DNA from 2 places in the Paenibacillus sp. Y930 genome. Region 2 is predicted to be linked to the other one. Evidence: riboswitches for the same ligand, from Rfam matches in the RefSeq annotation. Region 2 holds a riboswitch; the other holds the start of a gene.
The links. A riboswitch is a leader RNA that binds a small molecule or an ion and turns the genes downstream of it on or off. The one in region 2 is predicted to bind ZMP and ZTP.
Positions count from the first base shown of each region.

Region 1 (11,401 bases), on a different contig from region 2:
GCAATTACGCAAGCTGGTGCTGAATCAGCTAACTATCCATTCTGTACAATTGATCCGAACGTTGGCGTTGTTGAAGTGCCAGACGAGCGTTTAAATAGACTGGTGGAATTAGTAAAGCCGAACAGTATCGTACCAACTGCATTTGAGTTTGTTGATATTGCAGGTCTTGTTGCTGGAGCGAGTAAAGGTGAAGGTCTTGGTAACAAGTTTTTAGCTCATATTCGTGAAGTAGATGCGATTGTACATGTTGTACGTTGCTTCCAAGATGAGAATATTACACATGTATCTGGTAAAGTTGATCCGCTTAGTGATATCCAAACGATTAATTTAGAACTAATTTTAGCTGATATCGATTCTGTTGATCGTCGTATCGATCGTTCTCGTAAAAACATAAAGAACGGTGACAAAAAGATCGCACAGGAAGTTGAAATTCTTGAGCGCGTGAAGGAAGCATTATATAATGACCAACCCGCTCGTAGTATCGAATTAACTCCTGATGAGTTGACGCTAATCAAAGATCTTCATCTATTAACATTGAAGCCAGTATTATATGCTGCGAATGTAAGTGAAGCAGAAGTTGCCAATGCTGATGACAACGAATTTGTGAAAATTGTTCGTGACTTTGCTGCCCAAGAAGGCGCTGAAGTTGTAGCAATTAGTGCAAAAGTCGAATCAGAAATTGCAGAACTTGATGGCGAAGACAAGGAAATGTTCCTTGAAGAGCTAGGTCTTGCTGAGTCTGGACTTAATCGTCTCATTCGTGCCGCTTATAAATTATTAGGTCTATACACGTACTTTACTGCTGGTGTTCAAGAGGTTCGTGCTTGGACGATTCGCAAAGGTATGAAAGCACCACAAGCAGCGGGAGTTATCCACACTGATTTCGAGCGTGGTTTCATTCGTGCAGAGGTTGTTTCTTACGATGATTTATCGGCAGCAGGTTCGATGGCTGTAGCTCGTGAGCGCGGTCAATTGCGACTTGAAGGTAAAGAGTATTTGGTAAAAGACGGCGATGTTATACATTTCCGTTTCAACGTATAGCGTCATTGATCAATAATGAATGAAATATGAGTGCTTGGTGAATCCTTGAAGGAGGGACCAGGCACTTTTTTTGTCCACATGTGTATACTAAAGATGTTCGACTTTGATCACGAAGTTATACACTGTGGATTACTCGACATCGAAGCTATTGTCCACAGAAAGAAAGTTCTTAATAAGTTGTGGATAAAAGCTTTCCATTTTGTGTATATCCTATTAATATTTGTGGATAAACCTGTGTATAACTTGATACTTTTGTGCATAACTCGATTTTTAGGTATTCAATGCAAAGCAAATATCGATTGAAGCCTGTTGATGTGATATAATAATAATTATCTTATTTTGAGGAAATGACAGAGGTGAGTGACTGTGTTAGATCGTTTACAAGCACTAGCTGATCGGTACGAGAAACTAAGCGAGTTGCTGTGTGATCCGGACGTATCGAGTGATCCTAAGAGGTTAAGAGAGCTTTCCAAAGAGCAATCTGATCTTCAAGGTGCATATGATGCTTTTACAGAGTATAAACAAGTTAGCGAGCAATTCGAAGAGGCTAAAGAAATGCTAGGCGAAAAACTTGATGATGAAATGCGCGACATGGTGAAAATGGAAGTCGATGAACTAGGTGCGCGCAAAACGGAGCTTGAGGAGAAGGTACGTATATTGCTTCTTCCAAAAGACCCTAATGATGATAAAAACGTAATCGTCGAAATTCGTGGTGCAGCAGGTGGAGATGAAGCAGCATTATTCGCATATGAACTATATCGTATGTACAATAGATATGCTGATACACAAGGCTGGAGAACGGAATTGATGGAGTTTACTGAAAATGACGTTGGTGGTTTCAAAGAGGTTATTTTCATGATTAGTGGTAAAGGTGCTTACAGCAAATTGAAATATGAAAGTGGCGCACACCGTGTACAACGTATTCCCGTAACGGAATCTGGCGGTCGTATTCATACGTCTACATCCACGGTAGCAGTAATGCCGGAAGTAGAAGAGGTAGACGTAGAGATCTTCGATAAAGATATCCGTGTAGATACATTCTGTTCTAGTGGCGCTGGTGGTCAGTCCGTTAATACAACGAAATCCGCTGTGCGTGTCCTTCACGTACCAACGGGTATTATGGCAACTTGTCAAGATGGTAAATCTCAACACGAGAATAAAGCCAAAGCACTTCAAGTTCTTCGTGCACGTATCTCAGATGTTCAACGTCGAGAAGAAGAAACAAAGTATGCTGGAGAACGTAAAAGTAAAGTTGGAACGGGCGATCGCTCGGAACGTATTCGTACGTACAACTTCCCGCAAAGTCGGGTAACCGATCATCGTATTGGCTTAACATTGCATAAGCTGGACTCTATTATGAACGGTGACATTGAAGAGATTATTAATCATCTAACATTGGCTGATCAAGCCGATCATCTTGAACAAGAAACGATGGGTGCATAATAGTTACCTAGAGTGAATATATAGAGCGCTAGTTACGAGCAATATCTTACGAATAGGTAAGAGGCTGCTATGAACTGGCGCTTTCTTTTGATTAGCATTAGAAAGTGGTGAAAAACTGTGACAGCACCAACGGTGACATTAGAAGAGTGTATGGCTATAGATGAGGATATAAGAACAAAATTGCAGCAAGCTACTACTTATTTGACGGAATGTGGTGTGGAAGAAGCTAAGGAGAATGCACAATTAATTATGCTTCATGTTCTGAATGTGGAGCGGGGGCGCTTATTACTTATGTGGCAGGATATGTTTCCAGAAGCTAAGCTAATGCAGTGGGGAGAGTTATTAGCCCGTAAAGGTAAAGGCGAACCGATCCAATATATGATTGGTGAAGCCTGGTTCTATGGAAGAAACTTTACCGTGTCCTCTGCTGTACTTATTCCGCGTCCTGAGACGGAGCTACTTGTTGAAGCGGTTATTAAGGCAGGTACTAAGCTGTGGCAGCATAAAGCGAAGCAGCCTGTTGTTTTAGATATAGGTACTGGAAGCGGCGCTATATCATTAACGTTACAGCTTGAACAGCCCCAGTGGCGAGTGATTGCCTCTGATATTTCCGCTGATGCATTAAGCGTCGCTAAGCATAATGCAGCCCAATTTGGCATCGCGCATAAAATAGGCTGGCAACAAGGTGATTTGCTACAACCATTTATTATAGAAGGTCATGCGCTGCGATATGAAGATCAACATATTGATATTCTAGTATCCAATCCGCCCTATATTCCACAAAGCGATATGGCACAGCTTCAAAGAGAAGTGCGTGATTATGAACCGCATCTTGCATTAGTTGGTGGTGAGGATGGGCTTGATCCTTATCGTGTGATGTTATATAAGCTGGCCCAATTAGAAGTTAAGCCAACGATTGTGGCGTTTGAACTGGGGATTCATCAGCCTGCCATTGTCGTAGATATGATGAAAGAGATGGGCGCTTGGGACGATATCTCGATTATTACAGACTATAATGGAATAGACAGACATGTTATCGCGGTAAAAAAATAGATTGATAGGTTTATAGATTAGATGAGCTGGACATAATAGGGTTAGAGACGTTCCGGGACGCAAGCAAGTACATTTTAGCGGATGTACGAGAGGAGCTTGTGTAATGTTATCTAATTCATCTAATCAATTTTCTTTTTCTTATCGCAAAGTATATGGGTATGTCGCTATTATTTTAATCGTGCTAATTATGAGCTGGGAAAATCAAAAGGTTGACGCAGCATTTAATATGGAATCTATTCCAGAAGAATCTATTCGTCTACGTATTCTTGCTAATTCCGATGCTCCCAATGATCAACTTATTAAAGCAGTCATTCGTGACGAAGTTGTCGCAGCAATGAATAGTTGGGTAACTGAACCATTAACGATTGAGGCAGCTAGAGAAGTGCTAAGCGCACATGAAGCGGAATTGAAAAACATTATTGCAACAACACTTACTAATAACGGTTATCAATATGGATTTACTACAGAGATTGGCCAAGTCGAATTTCCTACAAAAATGTATGGGCAGCTTGTCTATCCTGCCGGGATGTATGAAGCATTACTCATTACATTAGGCCAAGGGGAAGGGCGTAACTGGTGGTGTGTACTATTTCCACCGCTATGCTTTGCTGATACAGTATCAGGCGAAGCGACAGCTAGTCCATCTGTAGAGGCTGCAGTAGTGACAACGGGAGTAGAACAAATAGCAGCAACGTCAGAGGTAGAAACAGCATCGGTAGCAACGACAGATGTAGAAGTTGATTTTTTCATCGTTGAATTGTTTGAAGATTTGGGAGCATGGTTCTCCTCACTATTTGCATAAACATTAGCGAATTAAAATATAGAAGCGATAAGCGGCATAGCTGTTTATCGCTTTTTATTGTGGTCATTTGAAGCTATACTGTAAGTATAAGAAGTCATACTGTAGATATATGAAGTTATACTATAAGTATAAGTTGAAGAAACGAAGGATTGATAGCCGTGAATAACAGTACTCATTTATGGAAAATTAATATAGAGCAATCGGGTTGGGAGCAACAGCTAGAGGAAGCGGTATATGCACTTCAGCAAGGGAAACAAGTAGCCTTTCCTACAGAAACGGTATACGGATTAGGAGCAGATGCAACTTCAAGTGAAGCAGTACAAGGAATTTTCGCGGCAAAGGGCAGACCGTCTGATAACCCCTTAATTGTTCATATTAGCGATAAGCGGCAATTGGATGGATTAGTTGAACATTATGATGGACTTGCAGAGCAGTTAATGGAGCGTTTCTGGCCGGGACCTTTAACTATCGTGTTACCTGTAAAGGAAGGTGTACTATCTCCGTATGTAACAGCAGGACTCGCAACAGTAGGTGTTCGTATGCCTGACCATCCTATAGCACTTGCGTTGATCGAGCAAGCCAATTGTCCGCTTGCTGCGCCAAGTGCAAATCGTTCGGGCCGCCCAAGTCCTACACTTGCTGGGCATGTATATGAAGATTTGGCAGGACAAATCGCAGGTATTGTCGATGGTGGAGCGACAGGAGTTGGCTTAGAATCTACTGTTGTTGAGGTCGATGGTGATTCTACCATTCGTGTGTTGCGCCCAGGCGGAGTAACGGAGGACGATTTGAGAGTGTGTTGTCCAGAGGCGAATATTGTGACGGAAACGGAGCTGCAAAGTAAGGAGGCGCCTCGTTCCCCAGGGATGAAATATACGCATTATGCACCGAAAGGACAGCTTGTCGTTGTGAACGGTGAAGCAACTCAAGTGGCTGCCTATATCGGGGCGCAATTGGAGGGTTACCAAGCGACTGAACGATGTGGTGTATTGGCTTTTGCTGAGCATATGGAGCATTATCGTGCCGCTGAGCTTGTCATTAGTATGGGAAGTATTCATCATCTTGAAGAAGCTGCGGCTTCGCTCTATGCTGCCTTACGAAGCTTTGATGAACAGAATATTTCTCGGATATGGTCGGAAGCAAGTAACTACGATGGTATCGGTGCGGCATTAATGAATCGATTGCATAAGGCGGCTGGTCATGTCGTTGTCAATGTCTAACGAACATTATTTTTTGATTTATTAAATTAATAGTCAACTTTATCTCCTTCTCCGCATATGTTTGTACAAGTATAGTGGACAAGGAGATCATTTATGTTAGATACAAACGCATGGATAGGACAGCTTATGGCGATCATGATGATTGCGATCGCATTAGGTTTTGATGCATTTTCACTCGGAATAGGCATTGGTCTGAAAGGAATTCGTTATCGACATATATTGAAGCTTGGTATCGTAATCGGGTTGTTCCACATTGTGATGCCCATTGGTGGTATGCTCATGGGCAATCTGATGAGCTCGGTTCTTGGCAACTGGGCTACTATTGTAGCGGGAATACTATTAATTATGTTAGGTACGCACATGATTATTAATTCCTTTAAGGAAGAAGAAATGCAAATGTTAGATCATCGCACATTCTGGGGACTTATGCTGTTATCATTTAGTGTGAGTGTAGACTCTTTTTCAGTGGGCATTACACTTGGAATGTTTCAAGCAGAATTCTGGCTAACGGTATGTTTATTCGGGATATTGGGAGCTGTAATGGCTATGCTAGGATTAAGTCTTGGTAAAAGAGTGAGTCAATCCATGGGAGTATACGGTGAGACATTTGGTGGCATTATTCTTGTCGTGTTTGGGGTTTATTTTATAGTATAATAGGAGTTGAAGGGAGTTGGCGCTATGAAAAGAATATTATTCATATGCACAGGTAATACTTGTCGATCTCCTATGGCGGAAGCATTTCTCAAAAGTCTTGCCTATGAAAAGGGGTTAACCGTTGCTGTACGTTCAGCAGGAATATCGACGGTGAATGGTATGCCAGTATCGGCTAATTCGTTACACGCTCTGAATCGTCGTGGTATTCAACATAAAGGAAGCTCATCTGTACTGCAAAAAGAAATACTGGAATGGGCGGATCTCGTCTTAACGATGACATCTGCACATAAACGAGATTTGTTGCAACAATATGCTCATATGATGGACAAAACCTTCACGTTGAAGGAGTTCGCCTATATGGATGAAGATCTGCAACAGATAATTACGGAGTTAGAAAGTTTATATACAGACGTGCAGATGAAGCAAATTTTAGGACAACCCGTAGAGGAAAAGCAACGTCAGCGGTTGATCGCATTGGAGCGGACTATTCCTAGCTTTGATATTGCAGATCCATATGGAGGCACACAGTCACATTATGATCATTGTGCCGATGAACTAGAGGAAGCGATCTTCAAGCTAGTCGACAAACTATTATTATTACGTAATCAACAACAAAATAGATGATAAATTCTAATAATTAGATGATTGATATTTGCAGCTAAATCCGCTATTATATAGCTATATAAGCGGTCTTCGATGTAACTGGCGACGGAAGTGGGTAACCACGATGGAGCATCGGAGTATACGGCCGGTCGCCTGGGCAAAGAGCAACGTGCTATTCATAGCATGTTTTGCTCTTTTTTTCATTTTTTACGGAAAAGCGGTATACTACAAGTATACTTTATGTTCAAAAAAACATCTTGTATCCAATCAAATTATCGAACCGAGAGGGTGTTATGCTTGAAAATTGCAATTGGTGCTGATCACGGTGGATATCGTCTAAAAGATGAAATTGTTCCATTTTTGAAATCATTAGGTCATGAAGTGGAAGATTTCGGATGTGATTGTAATGGTTCAGTAGATTATCCTGATTATGCATTGCCCGTATGTGACCAAGTTACAGCAGGTAAGGCAGATCGTGGTATTTTAATTTGTGGAACAGGTATTGGAATGTCTATTGCTGCTAACAAGCATGCAGGTATCCGTTGTGCTTTAGTAGGCGATACATTCTCAGCACAAGCCACTCGAGATCATAATGACACGAATGTACTTGCACTTGGTGAGCGTGTTACTGGTCCAGGTCTAGCGTTAGATATTGTGAAGATTTGGATTGAGACACCATTCTCTAATGGTGAACGTCATGTCGGTCGCCTGAAAAAAGTAGCAGATATTGAAAAGCGATTCATTACTGGGGAGTAGTGCAGTATGACACATTCGCTTGATCTTATTGCAACGCAAGTTGAAACTGTCATCTACGAACTGATGGAAGTATGTCAATGGACAAAACCGAAATTGTTAGTGTTCGGGACGAGTACTAGTGAAGTGATCGGGGAGCATATTGGCAAAGCAGGGGCAGTTGATGTAGCAAGTGCGATTTATCGCGGAATCGAAGCTGCACGTCAGCAATTCAATTTTATTCCCGTTTTTCAATGCTGTGAGCATCTCAATCGTGCCATTGTTATAGAACAGGATGTAGCGGAGTTACTTCATAAAGATATTGTCCATGCTGTACCAGTGCCCCATGCTGGAGGCTCGATGGCTGCTTACGCATTTACACAAATGAAGCAGCCGTGTCTTGTTGAAACGATTGCAGCAGATGCAGGAATTGATATCGGTGATACGTTTATTGGGATGCACTTGAAGCAAGTAGCGGTTCCCTTGCGAGGGTCATTGCGCTCAATTGGTTCAGCGCACTTAACGATGGCGTACTCTAGGCCGAAGTTGATCGGCGGACCTCGTACCACCTATGTTCGCATGTGATTACGATGAGTATGCTGACGTAGCAAATTCGACTTCGAATATGGCTTTCCATGGGGCGTATGATGCCCCTGCTCGGAAGCTCCAATTCTTATTTTTTAACTTTCTTTGAAAGTATATATAAATTAAATTCTAGGAGGAATAATAATGGAAAATTTACGTAAACAGGATCCGAAAATTTTGGAAGCTCTTGGTCTAGAGCTTAAGCGTCAACGCGATAATATTGAGTTAATCGCTTCTGAAAACATCGTTAGCCCAGCGGTACTAGAAGCAATGGGTTCTGTACTAACAAACAAATACGCAGAAGGCTATCCAAGCAAACGTTACTACGGTGGTTGTGAGCATGTTGATATTGTTGAAGATATCGCTCGTGATCGTGCAAAAGAACTATTCGGTGCGGAGCATGCTAACGTTCAACCTCACTCAGGTGCACAAGCGAATATGGCAGTATATCTTGCTGCATTGAAACCTGGTGATACGGTATTAGGTATGAATCTTGCTCATGGTGGTCACTTAACTCATGGTAGCCCAGTTAATGCTTCCGGTATTCTATATAACTTTGTTGCATATGGTGTACAAGAAGATTCTTTCACTATTGATTATGAAGAAGTTCGTAAGCTTGCGTTCAAGCATCGTCCTCGTATGATCGTGGCTGGTGCAAGTGCGTATCCTCGTATTATTGACTTTGAAAAACTTGGTCAAATTGCGAATGAAATTGGTGCGTTGTTCATGGTTGATATGGCGCATATCGCAGGTCTTGTCGCTGCTGGTCTACATCCAAATCCAGTGCCTCATGCTCACTTTGTTACAACGACAACACATAAAACTCTTCGTGGACCTCGTGGTGGTATGATTCTTTGCCGTAAGCCTTGGGCTGCTGCGATCGATAAAGCTGTATTCCCTGGTTCTCAAGGTGGTCCATTGATGCATATTATTGCTGCTAAAGCTGTTGCACTCGGCGAAGCTCTACAAGATGATTTTAAGCAATATGGACAGAATGTTGTTAACAATGCAAAAGTTCTTGCAGAAGGACTTACTGCAAATGGTATTAATCTAGTTTCTGGTGGTACAGATAATCACCTCATGCTGATCGATACTCGTAACTTGAACATTACTGGTAAAGTTGCTGAACATATTCTTGATGAAGTTGGCATTACAGTGAACAAAAATGCAATTCCATTTGACCCAACTAGCCCGTTTGTAACAAGTGGTATCCGCCTAGGTACACCAGCTGTAACTGCGCGTGGTATGAACGCTGAAGCTATGCAAGTGATTGCTGATGTTGTCGCAATGGTATTGAAAAACCCTGAAGATAAAGCTGTGAAAGAAGAAGCTTGCGTTAAAGTTCGTAATCTTACAGCCAAGTTCCCTATCTACCCAGGTCTAACTTACTAATAGAATAATATATTAGACTGTCCTGTCAGAAAAACACTTCTGATAGGGCAGTTTTTTTATCTTTTAAAGCCAAATAATATGTTTCAAATATAACGAATAGGAGGGATTAATTATGCAAATAGTAAGGAAGAGAAGTATATCTGAAGCACAATAATAAATTCAATATATTACCACTATAAGTAACATTTAACTGGGATAAAATGTGCTCACAATATATTCACTATTTTATTCAGCGCGTTAATAATTCAGTATTACCAAGGGATTATTCGTCAAGCTTTACAAATATTTAACCATTGTAAATTTTTGTTATCTTGACACGTTTTACATTCAAGTAGTATAGTCAACCCCATGTTTTCATTTAAGAATTGTATAATCGCAAGATAGCATAAATATTAGTTTTGTTGCATGAGAATACACCTTTCTAATATTTTCATCATGATTTTTACGGTTCAAACAACAAAGCTTAACCACATCTAGATTAAAGGGGAGTAAGAACATGAACAGAAAGAATCTAATTTCTATCCTTTCTTTGGTACTTGTACTAGCTATTTTCACAACTGGCTGTGCTAGTGGTTCTAAAAATGAAAGTGGCGCAAGTAATAATGAATTCCGCATGAATTTAGCTACTGAGCCTCCAACATTAGATCCAGCACAAGCAACAGATCAAGTATCTTTTACAGTTATTAATGCAATCTATGAAGGTCTAACAATTGTTGACGAGAATGGTGATGTTCAACCAGGCGTTGCTGAAAAATGGGATATTTCGCCAGATGGTAAAACATACACATTTACAATTCGTTCAGACGCTAAATGGAAAAATGGCGATGCTGTAACTGCTAACGATTTCGAATTCTCTTGGAAACGTGCGCTTAATCCTGAGTTAGTTCCTGAGCCTTCTCAATATGCGTACCAATTGTACTATATCAAAGGCGCTGAAGCTTATAACACGGGTAAAGGCTCTGTTGATGATGTAGGTGTAACTGCTACAGACGAGCACACTCTTGTCGTGACACTTAACAGCCCAACAACATATTTTGAATCATTGCTATCTACTGCTGTTTACTTCCCAGTTCACTCTTCTGTAACTGAGAATGAAGCTTTTGCTGCAGCGGCTGACACGATGATTACTAACGGTCCATTTACAATGACGGAATGGAAACGTAATACATCGATTGTTCTTGAGCCCAACGAAAATTATCATGCTCGTAATGATATTAAATTCGCGAAAGTATCCATGACGATCGTTAATGATCCAAGTTCAGAGCTTAATATGTATAAAACAGGTAAATTAGATTATGCTGGTCACCCAACGGGTACACTTCCAACTGATCAATATGCAACACTTGCAAAAGAATATCCAAACGATTATGAAGTTAAAGGAACTGCAAGTTTGTATTACTACATTATCAATACAACCGTAGAACCTTTCAATAATGCAAAAGTTCGTCAAGCTTTATCAATGGCTATCAGTCGTTCTGACTTAACTGAAAAAGTAACACTTGGTGGTCAAATTCCTGCATTTGGACTAGTTCCTCCAGGTATTAAAGGTGTTGAAGGTGAGTTCCGTAGTGAAGTTAAAGATGATTACTTCCAAGAAAATATTGAAGAAGCAAAAGCATTACTTGCTGAAGGTCTTGCAGAACAGGGTTGGACTGAGCTTCCTGCGTTCAAATTAACTTATAACACTGATGCTGCTCATCAAAAAGTAGCTGAGGCAATTGTTGATATGTGGCGTACAAATCTAGGAATTGATGCTCAAATCGGTAACGAAGAATGGGGCGTATTCTTAGATAATCGTACAGCAATGAACTACCAAATCGCACGTGCCGGTTGGGGAGCAGACTATAATGATCCAATCTCATTCATTGGTCTATTC
Region 1 is NZ_JBXCIX010000007.1:119,114-130,514, reverse strand. Features, by position in the region: gene ychF (redox-regulated ATPase YchF) at 1-1,041, shown strand, start outside; gene prfA (peptide chain release factor 1) at 1,408-2,484, shown strand; gene prmC (peptide chain release factor N(5)-glutamine methyltransferase) at 2,602-3,537, shown strand; gene spoIIR (stage II sporulation protein R) at 3,641-4,339, shown strand; gene AC1TO5_RS18415 (L-threonylcarbamoyladenylate synthase) at 4,498-5,559, shown strand; gene AC1TO5_RS18410 (manganese efflux pump MntP) at 5,653-6,213, shown strand; gene AC1TO5_RS18405 (low molecular weight protein arginine phosphatase) at 6,238-6,837, shown strand; ZMP/ZTP riboswitch at 6,902-6,982, shown strand; gene rpiB (ribose 5-phosphate isomerase B) at 7,114-7,572, shown strand; gene AC1TO5_RS18395 (TIGR01440 family protein) at 7,579-8,133, shown strand; gene AC1TO5_RS18390 (serine hydroxymethyltransferase) at 8,278-9,525, shown strand; gene AC1TO5_RS18385 (peptide ABC transporter substrate-binding protein) at 10,022-11,401, shown strand, end outside.
Region 1: it holds a riboswitch for ZMP and ZTP, as region 2 does, so the genes downstream of both, rpiB (ribose 5-phosphate isomerase B) here and AC1TO5_RS03665 (DJ-1/PfpI family protein) in region 2, are expected to answer to the same signal.

Region 2 (11,401 bases):
TTTTGCAAATTTGTTAACCCCAAAAGGGGATCTTCCACAGAACTTGAAAAAGTAAACTGCTGTGGAAGATCCCCTTGTATGATTTCGTTCGTGAATATGTAATTGTTCTAATCATGGTATAGCTTATTGTATGAATTAGCCATTTTTCATATCGATGATTAATTATTTTTACGGCTCTACAATGATGATGTATGATACACTAAACTTGTTCGAAGATCACTACATAAGAGGGAGAGAAGCTACATGTCGCAAGGTAGCCTCATTACTCGTGTAAAACAGCAATTCACGAGTGATACACTACCACCGGATCTTAAACTGAGCAAAGAAGCTATTATTTCGTTAATGATTCATGCCTTCTTTCAGTTTGGTGCATCTATGTCAGGTCTATTCCTCAATTTGTATTTGTGGCGTCTGACAGGTGATTTTACAATTAATGCTTTGTACAACATGATTGCCTTTGCATTAACTCCAATTGCCTTTGCTGTAGGTGGTTGGGTAGCTAAGAAGATGGATCGTATGGTGGTTTATCGGCTAGGAATAACACTTAATGCTATTTTTTATTTACTGGTTATTCTGGCAGGGGAAGCTGTGCCGCAATATTTCATCGTCTTTGCTGTTCTCAACGGTATTGCTTCAGGATTTTATTGGACAGGATATTTAGTACTTCAGTATGATGTATCCACAGATCGTAATCGAATTCGGTATTTGGCGATTAATATGATTACCTTTAATACTGCAGGTTTGGCAGGACCGGCATTGGCAGGATTAATTATTCACCAGATGGATGAATTACAGGGTTACATCATTATTTTCATGCTTGCATTTATTATGTTTGTCACTGCGGCGATTATCAGTATGAGAATCAAAGCGACTGTTAATCATCATCGCACCTATTATTTGAAGTATGTTGGATTGCTAATGAAAAAGCATAGTAGATGGATGTACGGTTTATATAGTTTTTATTTTGTTGGATTATTTCAAGGAATCATGTTATTCCTTCCTAATATTTTATTGTTTCGAGCATTGGATAGAGAGGACTGGGTCGGTTATTTCGGAGTATTATTTGCTGCGATTACAGTAGCAACTGGATATGTAATTTCCAAGAAGGCCAAGGAACAACTAGCATATAAATATATATTATTTTCGACAATGGGTGTTGTCGTTGGTGCAACCTTGTTATTTATCGGTGTTAAGCTTTGGACAGTAGTGCTTTTCATGGCAGTGTACTCAATCTGTAATCCCTTGTTAATGAATTCACTAACATCTTATTTCTACCGTTCCATAAAAGAACTACCACTTAAAGGGCAATTAAAGGTTGAAGCGGTTGTAATGCGTGAGTTTTTTGTTAACTTTGGCAGGGTATCTTCCATAACTTTATTAATAATTTTTGCGAGAGACCTTGAATCATTCTGGCTGCCAATCATTATTGTAACGATGGCTGCTTCTCAATTCACCATTCTTCTGTGTATTCGAAAAAAGCCTAGTGCGAAAGAATTTACGATTAGTGGAGTCGCAAAATAGTAGATTGCTATCATTTGAAAAGCTGAATGTATTACGACATGGAATAACATGTCATAATCATTCAGCTTTCTAATTTAAAGATGGTTACGTCGGAACAGTACAATGATGCATGCACCAATTAATATCGCAATCACACTGAATAATGTGGTTATAGCATGCTCTTGTTTCACTTCCGTTGAAATAGTAGGGACTACAGATGAGGGGGTAAAATTCATGCCATCGGGAAGAACCATTGCGCCATCAGCATTATCGCCACGACCGCCAAAGTTCATCATCCCGCCTCCACCATTGCCTGGTCCATTAGTAGCTGAACCTGAACCATCACCAGCAGATTCAATTTCACCGCTTAATTGTTTTGCAATAGAATCTATTTGTGTGTCGACGAAAGTTAATAATGATGTAACACCTTTTTCATACTCATCGTAAGTAACAAAAGCAGTAGGATCAGCAGCAACTGCATCACTAATTAACGCTTGGATTTGTTGCACTCTCGTAGCAAATTGTCCACTAGTGAATTCAGTCTCTACTAGTTCGCTAATAATAGTATGATATTGCTCACGATACGTGTCGTTCGCAATGAGATTAGCGATTAGTGGTCTAGTACTAAGCGAAACACCGGTAGGCTCATCAATAAGTATACCGGAACCACCAAAACCGCCAAATGCCAAATTCATATCCCAAGGAATAACGGTAAATATGCCACTTGTCTCATATAAATAATAATTATGCTTTAACATACCTGCATAGCTATCGAGATTAGAGATAACCGTATTGAGCGCTATAAATTTCAATGCAGATGTAACATCAAGCACCTCTTCATAACGACCACCATTGTTAAGCACATCCGTCATATGAAGGAGTGCTTCTTCATCGGCTTTGCCATACTTTACATCAAGACCTGTGTATTCAGCAAAAGTAGCCAGATTAGTTAAATCTGCGCCGGTAGCACCATTAGATTTATACAATGTACCTGAACTATCCTCAAACTCTCGCTCGATAAATGCACCACTCATTTGCTCGACGGCTGTATATAATCCCCAAAGTTCTCCGTTAATATACACATTTACGAAAGAGTATTTAGGAGTAGCGATGCCCATATTTTCAGCAATTTCATAAGCAAGAAATTCTCTCATATACGATGCATCGCTGAAATTATTATTGAGATTGATCGTTGTCATTCCTTCAATATTTTGTGATACGTATTCATCAAGTGATAACTTGAAACTATAGCGCTCTGACTCCGTCATTCTAGCTACGGATGATAGACTGGAATTTCCTTTCGTCCGAAATCCAACATTATCTAACTGTTTGCCGTTATACGTAATATTGGCAGAATGATAAGCTTCTGCTGTTGGATTATCAAGTATTTCTTGAAATGCAGTTTCATCAATCGTTATTTCAACAGAAATGATTTCGTCTTTAGGAAAGTAGATCGAGTCTAATTTACTAGTAGTAGCTTTGCCATTAACCTTATTAGAGGTATCCCAATAGGAACACCCGCTAATAAGACTAAGCATAAGGATTAGACTAACGACGATTAACGATGAATTTAATGATGTTAATTTCATATCGTCCTCCTAGATTAAGATACATAATCGCCATTATAGCTAATTAATACGGCCGTTTGAACACCAGGAATAGCTGCTAAATTGTTAACGAATGAACCAGTTTTTTCTTTGAGGCGGATTTCAAAAGTAACTTCAATATTACCTGGAGTAACTGTTTTTTGTTTGACATTGAATTTTTTGACTTCTTTTGAAATCAGACCTTGCGCTAGTTGTTCTGCTGTATCATGATCACAATTAACAACTAGTAAATAAGGAGTTTCTGTAGATCCACCTTTAATAAAGAAGAACAAGATCAATCCAATAATTAGTGAGCCGATAATAGCTAAATTATAGAAACCAGCACCTGTAACGATACCTGCTACTGCTGCCCAGAATAAGAAGATCAGATCAGTCGGGTCTTTGATTGGTGTTCTAAAACGCACAATGGACAAAGCACCAACCATACCGAGTGATAGCACTAGATTAGAGTTAATTGCAATAATAACAGTGGCTGTAATCATCGTCATTCCGATAAGGGCTACATTAAAGCTTTTCGAGTACAAAATGCCGCTAAATATTCGGCGATATAAGAAATAAATAAATAATCCGACGATGAAAGAAATAGCTAGTGAAATAATAATTTGACTAATTGCAATGTCAGTACCAAAGCTATCTAGCACCGAATTTTTAATAATATCTGTAAATGAGTTGCTTGTCGCCTCAGTAGCTGCTGCTGCCGAAGTTACTGTGTTTGTTGTTTCCATTAATAATCCTCCCAATTGTTCTCTTTATTATATTTGCGACAAATAACATATTTTGATGCTGACGTTCGATGAACGCCTTCAAGCTGTAGCGCTGCTTGTATAGCTTGTGGTAAATACTCATCATACTTAATTTCTAAAATGATTTTTTCGTCGTCTAGCACTGGTATTGGCTTTAAGTTAGGGTCAAAAATATCAATATTGTTCAATCCGGTTCGTAATTGCTTGTCAAATGTAATGCGAACATTTCCATGTCGAGATACATAGGGTTCGCGGACATAATCGACAATGACAACGGGGCGAAGCAATTGGTTTTTCATCTGATTATAGATCTCAAGTAGTAATGGTTTATCACACTCTTTTAATACTTCATAATTTCCTGCAATAATTTGATCGTACATTGCTCGTGAAATCGGTTCTTTTAATTTGGCGATATAATCACGAAATTTAATTTTTTTCTCAAAGTAAATGATGTCATCGCTTTTGTTGTATATCCGTATTCGGTATTTGGCACGGTCTCGAATGCCTCCTAATTTCTCATGTAACGCTGTATTTTGAACGTCATCAAAGTACAGACTGCGAATATGATATTCTCCTTCCTCAGATACATGTTGGTCTAATTGTAGAATACTATTTAATTTCTGAGTAATAATGGAACGTTGATGAGGACTAATATAATATTTGAACTCATTGCGATATTTTAACGATTGGCTCATAGTACACCTCATTTCTATTTCGTAGTAATCAATGTATAGTTATATTGTAAAGTCGAATGCTTATACGAAAATGAATAGTAACTGAAAGTACGCTGAATGGTTGTCAATAGAATTTCGTGTTAAAATTTTGTAAAAGGGATGAGAGCAGGTGAGATTACATGCAGAAAGATAAATTAATAATAGTGATCATTATCGCAATATTGCTGATAGGTATTGGTATAGTAGAGTATTGGAAAAAACATAACAATGAGAAGCCTTACGGAGTAACGATCTCGATTGTAGATAATACAAAGCGTATTATAAGTTGGAGTTCTACACAGTTAGAAGTTCAACCTTATATAGAGTGGGTTAGTAGTACGGAATACGACTCATGGAATTCTGATCATGTGATAACAACGGCAGCATCCGTAAAGGAATACAGGAATAGCAATGACGAGACTTATTATCGCTATTCTGTGAGATTAGATCATCTGCAAGAGAACATAAGCTACACATATCGTGTAGGTGGAGAGAACAAAAAGTTACGTAGTGACAATGCAATATTTAAAATCTACAGTGCTGACCAGGAGCAGTTTTCATTTATTCACGTAACAGATTCACAAGGTGAGACTGAAAATGATTATCAAGTGTGGGGACAAACATTGGCAAAAGCGATAAACACATTGCCAGAAGCTCAATTTATTGTGCATAGCGGTGATATGACTGAAGATCCAAATGTTGAAAAACAGTGGAAATGGTTCTTCCAATATAGTAAATCACTTAAGAGTCAGCCATTTATGCCGACAACAGGTAATCATGAACAACTGAAAGGAATGGCGAGTAGTTATCATTCACATTTTAAGATGCCGTTAAATGGGGCGAATAAGCTTATTGCAGAGACAAGTTATTATTTTGAGTATAGTAATATGCTCTATATTAGTATGAATACCGAAGGGGATATTAATGAACAGACGAGTTGGTTAGAACAAGTGTTGGAGGAACATCCGCAGAAGTGGATTATCGTTTCTATGCATCGCGGCGTATACGGCGGTAGTCGCTTTAATGAAGCAGATGATTGGGTACAATTATTTGATAAGTATGGTGTTCAACTAGTGCTGCAAGGCCATAACCACGAATATTCGAGAAGTTATCCGTTGATTGATGGTAAGGTTGTTGAGGGGCAATCCAATCCGATTACTGAAGGTACGGTTTACGTTACGATGAACGCTTCGGGTACGAAGTTTAATGAAAAGAAAAGGGATAAGAAATATCAAGCCGTTCATTTCCAAAATGGATTGCAAATGTTTGGAACTGTAACCGTCTCCGCAACTGAGCTGAACTACAACGCTTACGATGTTAACGGGGATTTACTGGATTCCTTTACGATTAAGCAATAATAATAATAAGCAAAAAGAGCAAGATGATGACATCTTGCTCTTTTTGTCCAAATAAAATAAAGTAGTGGACTCGGATGATAAAATTGTAGGCACTGAAAATAAAGTGTAAGTCTGTCTTGTCCTCGTTAAACTGACAGGCAGGATAACGTAAAAATTAACTTGATGTAATAGATATTCCAGACTATAATAAAGTAAATATTTGGTATGTGTGACTGGCGAAACGTGGAGTACCACGAGGAAGCACATATTTCATACGCCGTTCGCCTGGGCAAAGTATTTGATCTAAGATCAGATGCTTTTTTGTGTTTCTATCCATGAAAGGGACGGTGTTATGGGGTGAAAGTGGCTTATATTCTTTTTGACAAGATGACAACATTGGACTTTGTCGGCTTTTATGAAGCGGTATCTTGGCTACAAATTCTAAATGCTAAAGAAAATGTGTCTTGGGATCTCTGTGCAAAACGCGAGGAAATTACAGACGACCGTGGTATGACAATACAGATAAAGCATATTAGCCCAGATCTGTCTAAGTATGATTTAATATTTATTCCCGGCGGCATGTCTACCAGAGAATTGAGATACGATACAGAGTTTATATCTTGGATACAAACTGCTCGAGATGTGGAATACAAAGTGTCTGTTTGTACGGGGTCTTTGCTTTTAGGTGCTGCAGGGTTCTTAACTGATAAAATAGCGACAACGAATCCAGCTGCTTATGAATTGTTGATTCCTTATTGCACAGAGGTTGTTAAGGCTCGGATTGTACGCGATGGGAATATTTTAACCGGCGGAGGTGTTTCAGCTTCAATTGATTTAGGGTTGTACCTTGTTGAATCACTAACGAATAAGGATGTGGTGAAGAAGGTCCAAAAGATGATGGATTACCCTTACTATCAGGCGGGAAAATTGTCAAATATTTTCATGCCGCACACGAGTGATGAATACTGTTAAACTTAAGGATTACGACTGGAAGTTGTACTTATCAATAGCTTCCAGTAATTCAGGGGGGTGAAGGCTTGATTATACGTTTATTGGAAGATAATGACCGAAGTCATGTTGAAAATATTATGGCAAGTCACCCTCTTCAATTTCCAAAATTCATCATTGAGAAATACCCATTGAGGTGGTCTGATTTTCTGGAGAAACAGGATCATAAGATTTGCGGTTATTACGTGGCACATACCGATAATGTTCTCGGTCATGCTGGATATATTTTCGATGTCGAAAAAAGACTTTATGAAATAGTTGGGGTAGCAGTTCATAAGGAAAGTCAACGTAAGGGAATCGGAAAAGGACTGCTTGATACCATATGTAATCAAGTTCACTTACTTGGTGGGAACAAGGTGATTCTACAAACTCTGGGGCATGTTGGAAATGAAAATACGTTAACTTTCTACCGCAATATTGGTTATGAGCAAGTTGATTTTGAAAAGGATTTCTTTGAAACAGACTATCATAGAGTTACTTTTGTGAAAAAGTGGGGCTAACAGTTATTGAACTAACCGGAAACTATAACTCAACATTCAAAATGATTTTGTGTTCAACCAATGTTTTAGAATTTCAACCAATGATTTAGTTGTAAAATTACGCCTCGATACCATCAAGATACAGATAAGCTATAATCAATTTATAAATTGAAGGAGGTGCTTAAACTATGCTAACGGATACTAATAATTTTGGTGAAAGAATCAGTCAGCTGCGTCATGACAAAGGTATGACACAAGAAAAATTAGGGCAGTTTCTTAATGTTTCCGCACAAGCAGTTTCGAAATGGGAAAAAGGAGATTCCTTGCCCGATATTTCACTCTTAACGGAATTGGCAAACATTTTTGACTGCACAACAGACTACTTGCTAGGAAGAACTAGCAATTTGCAAGCTATGTTGCCTCAAATAAGAATCGAACTTCAGAAGACGACCCAAGAGCAAAAAATTAACTTTCTGGGCGAGGTGATTGCTGCAACATCTCACAATATGCAGACACCGGCATCCCATCCAGCGCTAACTCAAATCCAGCTAGGTCCAACTGGATTGGGTTTGTGGGCAAAAGATAGATTAGTTTGTATCGCAACATCACTTTTCTTAAACGAAGCTACAGAAGCAATGCATGAATCGGTAGAATTTCCAATGAATATTTTACCTGTGAATATTATTACAGTTCTATATGAGTTACTGCATGATAATGAAAACTTACAGCCAGACTTTACTCCAATAGGAGATTCGATACTACGCTCACGTCTACCCATGGACATGAATTTTGACAAAGTAATAATAGAGTGCATTGAACTCGGCTTTGTGGATAGAGTTCAAGGTGGGTATAGACTTAATGTTAAAGGTGATATTGCAACTCGTCTGTTTTCAATCGTTCATAGAGTTGTAAGTAAACCTGGTTCGTTTTCTTTAGATTTTTCTTGAAATAGTAATCGTTGACTTGATTTGAATTAGATGCTCAACATTAGATTAAAGACAGCGGTAGTCTAAGACTTGCCGCTGTTTTTTTCTTGGAGCCAATCTAATACGTTTTTTTTTTTGACAATTTTCATATGCAGCTGGTTGAACATCTTGAACTAGCAAGCATATATCGAATTATTCATTATCGTCTACCTTCGGGAACAAAATAATAAAGCTTGTCCCGATCCCAAGTTTACTCTCTACATGAATAGTACCCTTATGACCATCTATTATAGATTTAGAAATAGAGAGCCCTAATCCAGCGCCGCCTGATGAGCGAGATCGTGCTTGATCAATACGGAAAAAGCGTTCGAATAGCTGCGGGAGATGTTCTTTCGCTATTCCAATACCATTATCAGTAATAACGAACTTAACCTGCTGTTCCAGCTCGGATAACGTTGCCGTAATTACACCATCTTGTTTGTCAGTATGTTGAATAGCATTTTGCACAAGATTAAGGATGACTTGCCTAACTTGATGTTTATTGCCCTTTATGGAGCAGTGTGAACTATTTATCGTCGTTATCGTTACTTTTCGATCTTCTGCCATTATTTCAAGTTGCGTCTTCATACTGTCGAGCAGCCCAGTTAAACTGAATTTTTCAACATGAAAATTGGTTTGCTCAGTAGTAATATCTAGCTTAGCAAGTTGTAATAAGTTCTCAACTAACACAGCCATTCGCTTGGACTCTTGTCCCATAGTTTTCAAGGAAGCCTCTAGATGCGTTTTGTTATTCTTCGCTCCTCTTTGAAGCACCTCAATAAACCCGAATATAGAAGTTATAGGTGTCCGAAGTTCATGTGAAGCATCAGCGATAAATTGTCTCATTCGTTCATTGCTTTGTCGTTCAAGCTCGAAAGCATGATCAATTCTTTCAAGCATATTGTTATATGCAAAGGATAATTGATCAATCTCGTATTGTTTTTGATTGACAGGTAATTTCTCAGAGAGGTTACCAGCGTACGTACGTTCTACAACATCGATAACATTCGTTAATGGGTTTAACGTCTTTCGCAGACTTGGTAGTAATAGTAGAAATCCAGTTAACAATGCCACAAGAGCAACGATGATATAAATGGTTAACTGTGTATACAGTTGTTTGTGTAAAGAGTCTAGCTCGATACTTACTTGCAAAATACCATTATCACGATTAGCATTATTATGATGAAACACAACCATCTTATCTGCGCCTTCACCGTCAGAAAAAATGTAATATTTTTTGAGTTGATACAATTTGCTAGCTTCTAAGATATGGGCGTAATCTTCTGTAGTAATGATTGGAGATAGTTCATCTTGATCGTCAGATATAATCGTTACACTACCATCGGATTGAATATAGCTAACTTCCATTCCTGGCTGAAACATAATCGGTCCATTAGGTGTTCGTTCACTATCATCTCTACGTCTTGTTAATTCGCCATTCTGCTTGAGGAACGACGGATCCGGTGGCCAGGCCATCATTTGTGAGTGAATGGCCTCAGCTCGATTCTCATATAGGAAATCCTTCATAAAGGTGTATTGTAATATACCGATAAGAAGAAATAGAATTGCAATTATAATTAATGTAGTTGTAATTAGTTGTCCACGCAAAGAATGTAAAAAACACTTTTTTGTTTGCATTACACATCCATCCTATAGCCAGCGCCTCGAAGGGTACGAATGATTCGATGTTCTTTGTCTCCTAGTTTCTCACGAATAGAACGAACATACACTTCGACTATGTTTTGTTCTCCTCCAAAATCGTAGCCCCATACCTTCTCTAATATAATGGTTTTACTTAGTACAGCACCGTTATGCAAAAGTAGTAATCTAAGTAATTCATATTCCGTTGGAGACAGCTCCAACACTTGTTCATCGAAGGTGATCTCTTTACGACGGTCGTCAAGGATGAATAGTCCATAACGAACTTCCCCTAATAGATTAGGAAACTGATTACGAATTCGTGCATGAATACGAGCGATCAATTCACTGAAACTAAATGGTTTAATTAAATAATCATCAGCCCCTAATGTAAAGCCGTTCACACGATCCGCAATATCATCTTTGGCAGTCAGCATAATAATTGCAATTTCATTTCCCTTTTCCTTTAACGATTTACACACATCAAAACCATTGAGCATAGGCATCATTACATCAAGGATAACGACATGGGGGTTAAATTGTTCAGCTTTTTCAATTGCGAGCATACCGTTGATCGCAGTTTCGATGATAGCACCTTCATTCATCAAACCTAATTCTAAAAATTCGAGAATACTTTCCTCGTCATCAACTAACAATATTCTAATTCCGTTCAAATTGCTCATAAATAACTTCCTTTCTAGGCTCATATAGTATGTTTATTAAGATAGGGTGGCTGATTTGTCGGAAAAAGGATAAAATAATAAGATCAATGATCGTTTGCATAAGCTTCCAAAGTACTTTTGATCTAAGAAAGTACAACTAGACGTTACAATGATCGAAAACTTTAAGGAGTCCTGCTATGAGAACATGGGGTTTACGTCAAAGTGTTAATTTATCAATTGGTTTATCATTTATTGGATTGTTAGTTGTGTTTCCATTTCAACAAACTTTTTTCGGAGGACTACTTTTTGCAGCTTTTTGTGCTGCAACGATTGGTGGATTAGCTGATTCTTTTGCGGTTAGTGCGATATTCGGTCAGCCCTTAAAAATACGTTGGCCAAACTGGTTAGGTACTAATATTATAGCTCGAAATCGAGATCGATTAATAGATGAACTCGTTGACATGGTAGAGCATGAGCTACTATCAACAGAAATGATTGTAAAGCAGCTTAAGCATTATAATGCGGCTACAGTTATCGTCCATTATGTTGAAAGTGATGAAGGACAACAAGCGATCAAAGATCTGTCTCGTCAATTGCTAGCTGATTTGTTGAAAGTAAGTAATCCTGCGGTATTAAGCTTATCCTTAAAGCGCCTTATTAATCAAGGGCTGCAACATAGTCAATTAACTCCGATACTACAGCAATTTATAATGTGGAGTGTGAAAGAGAAGTACGATCATCTACTAATT
Region 2 is NZ_JBXCIX010000001.1:753,793-765,193, reverse strand. Features, by position in the region: gene AC1TO5_RS03690 (MFS transporter) at 244-1,521, shown strand; gene AC1TO5_RS03685 (CotH kinase family protein) at 1,596-3,089, opposite strand; gene AC1TO5_RS03680 (DUF4956 domain-containing protein) at 3,104-3,832, opposite strand; gene AC1TO5_RS03675 (polyphosphate polymerase domain-containing protein) at 3,832-4,545, opposite strand; gene AC1TO5_RS03670 (purple acid phosphatase family protein) at 4,704-5,921, shown strand; ZMP/ZTP riboswitch at 6,120-6,198, shown strand; gene AC1TO5_RS03665 (DJ-1/PfpI family protein) at 6,258-6,872, shown strand; gene AC1TO5_RS03660 (GNAT family N-acetyltransferase) at 6,938-7,408, shown strand; gene AC1TO5_RS03655 (helix-turn-helix domain-containing protein) at 7,576-8,334, shown strand; gene AC1TO5_RS03650 (sensor histidine kinase) at 8,506-9,990, opposite strand; gene AC1TO5_RS03645 (response regulator transcription factor) at 9,990-10,673, opposite strand; gene AC1TO5_RS03640 (DUF445 family protein) at 10,850-11,401, shown strand, end outside.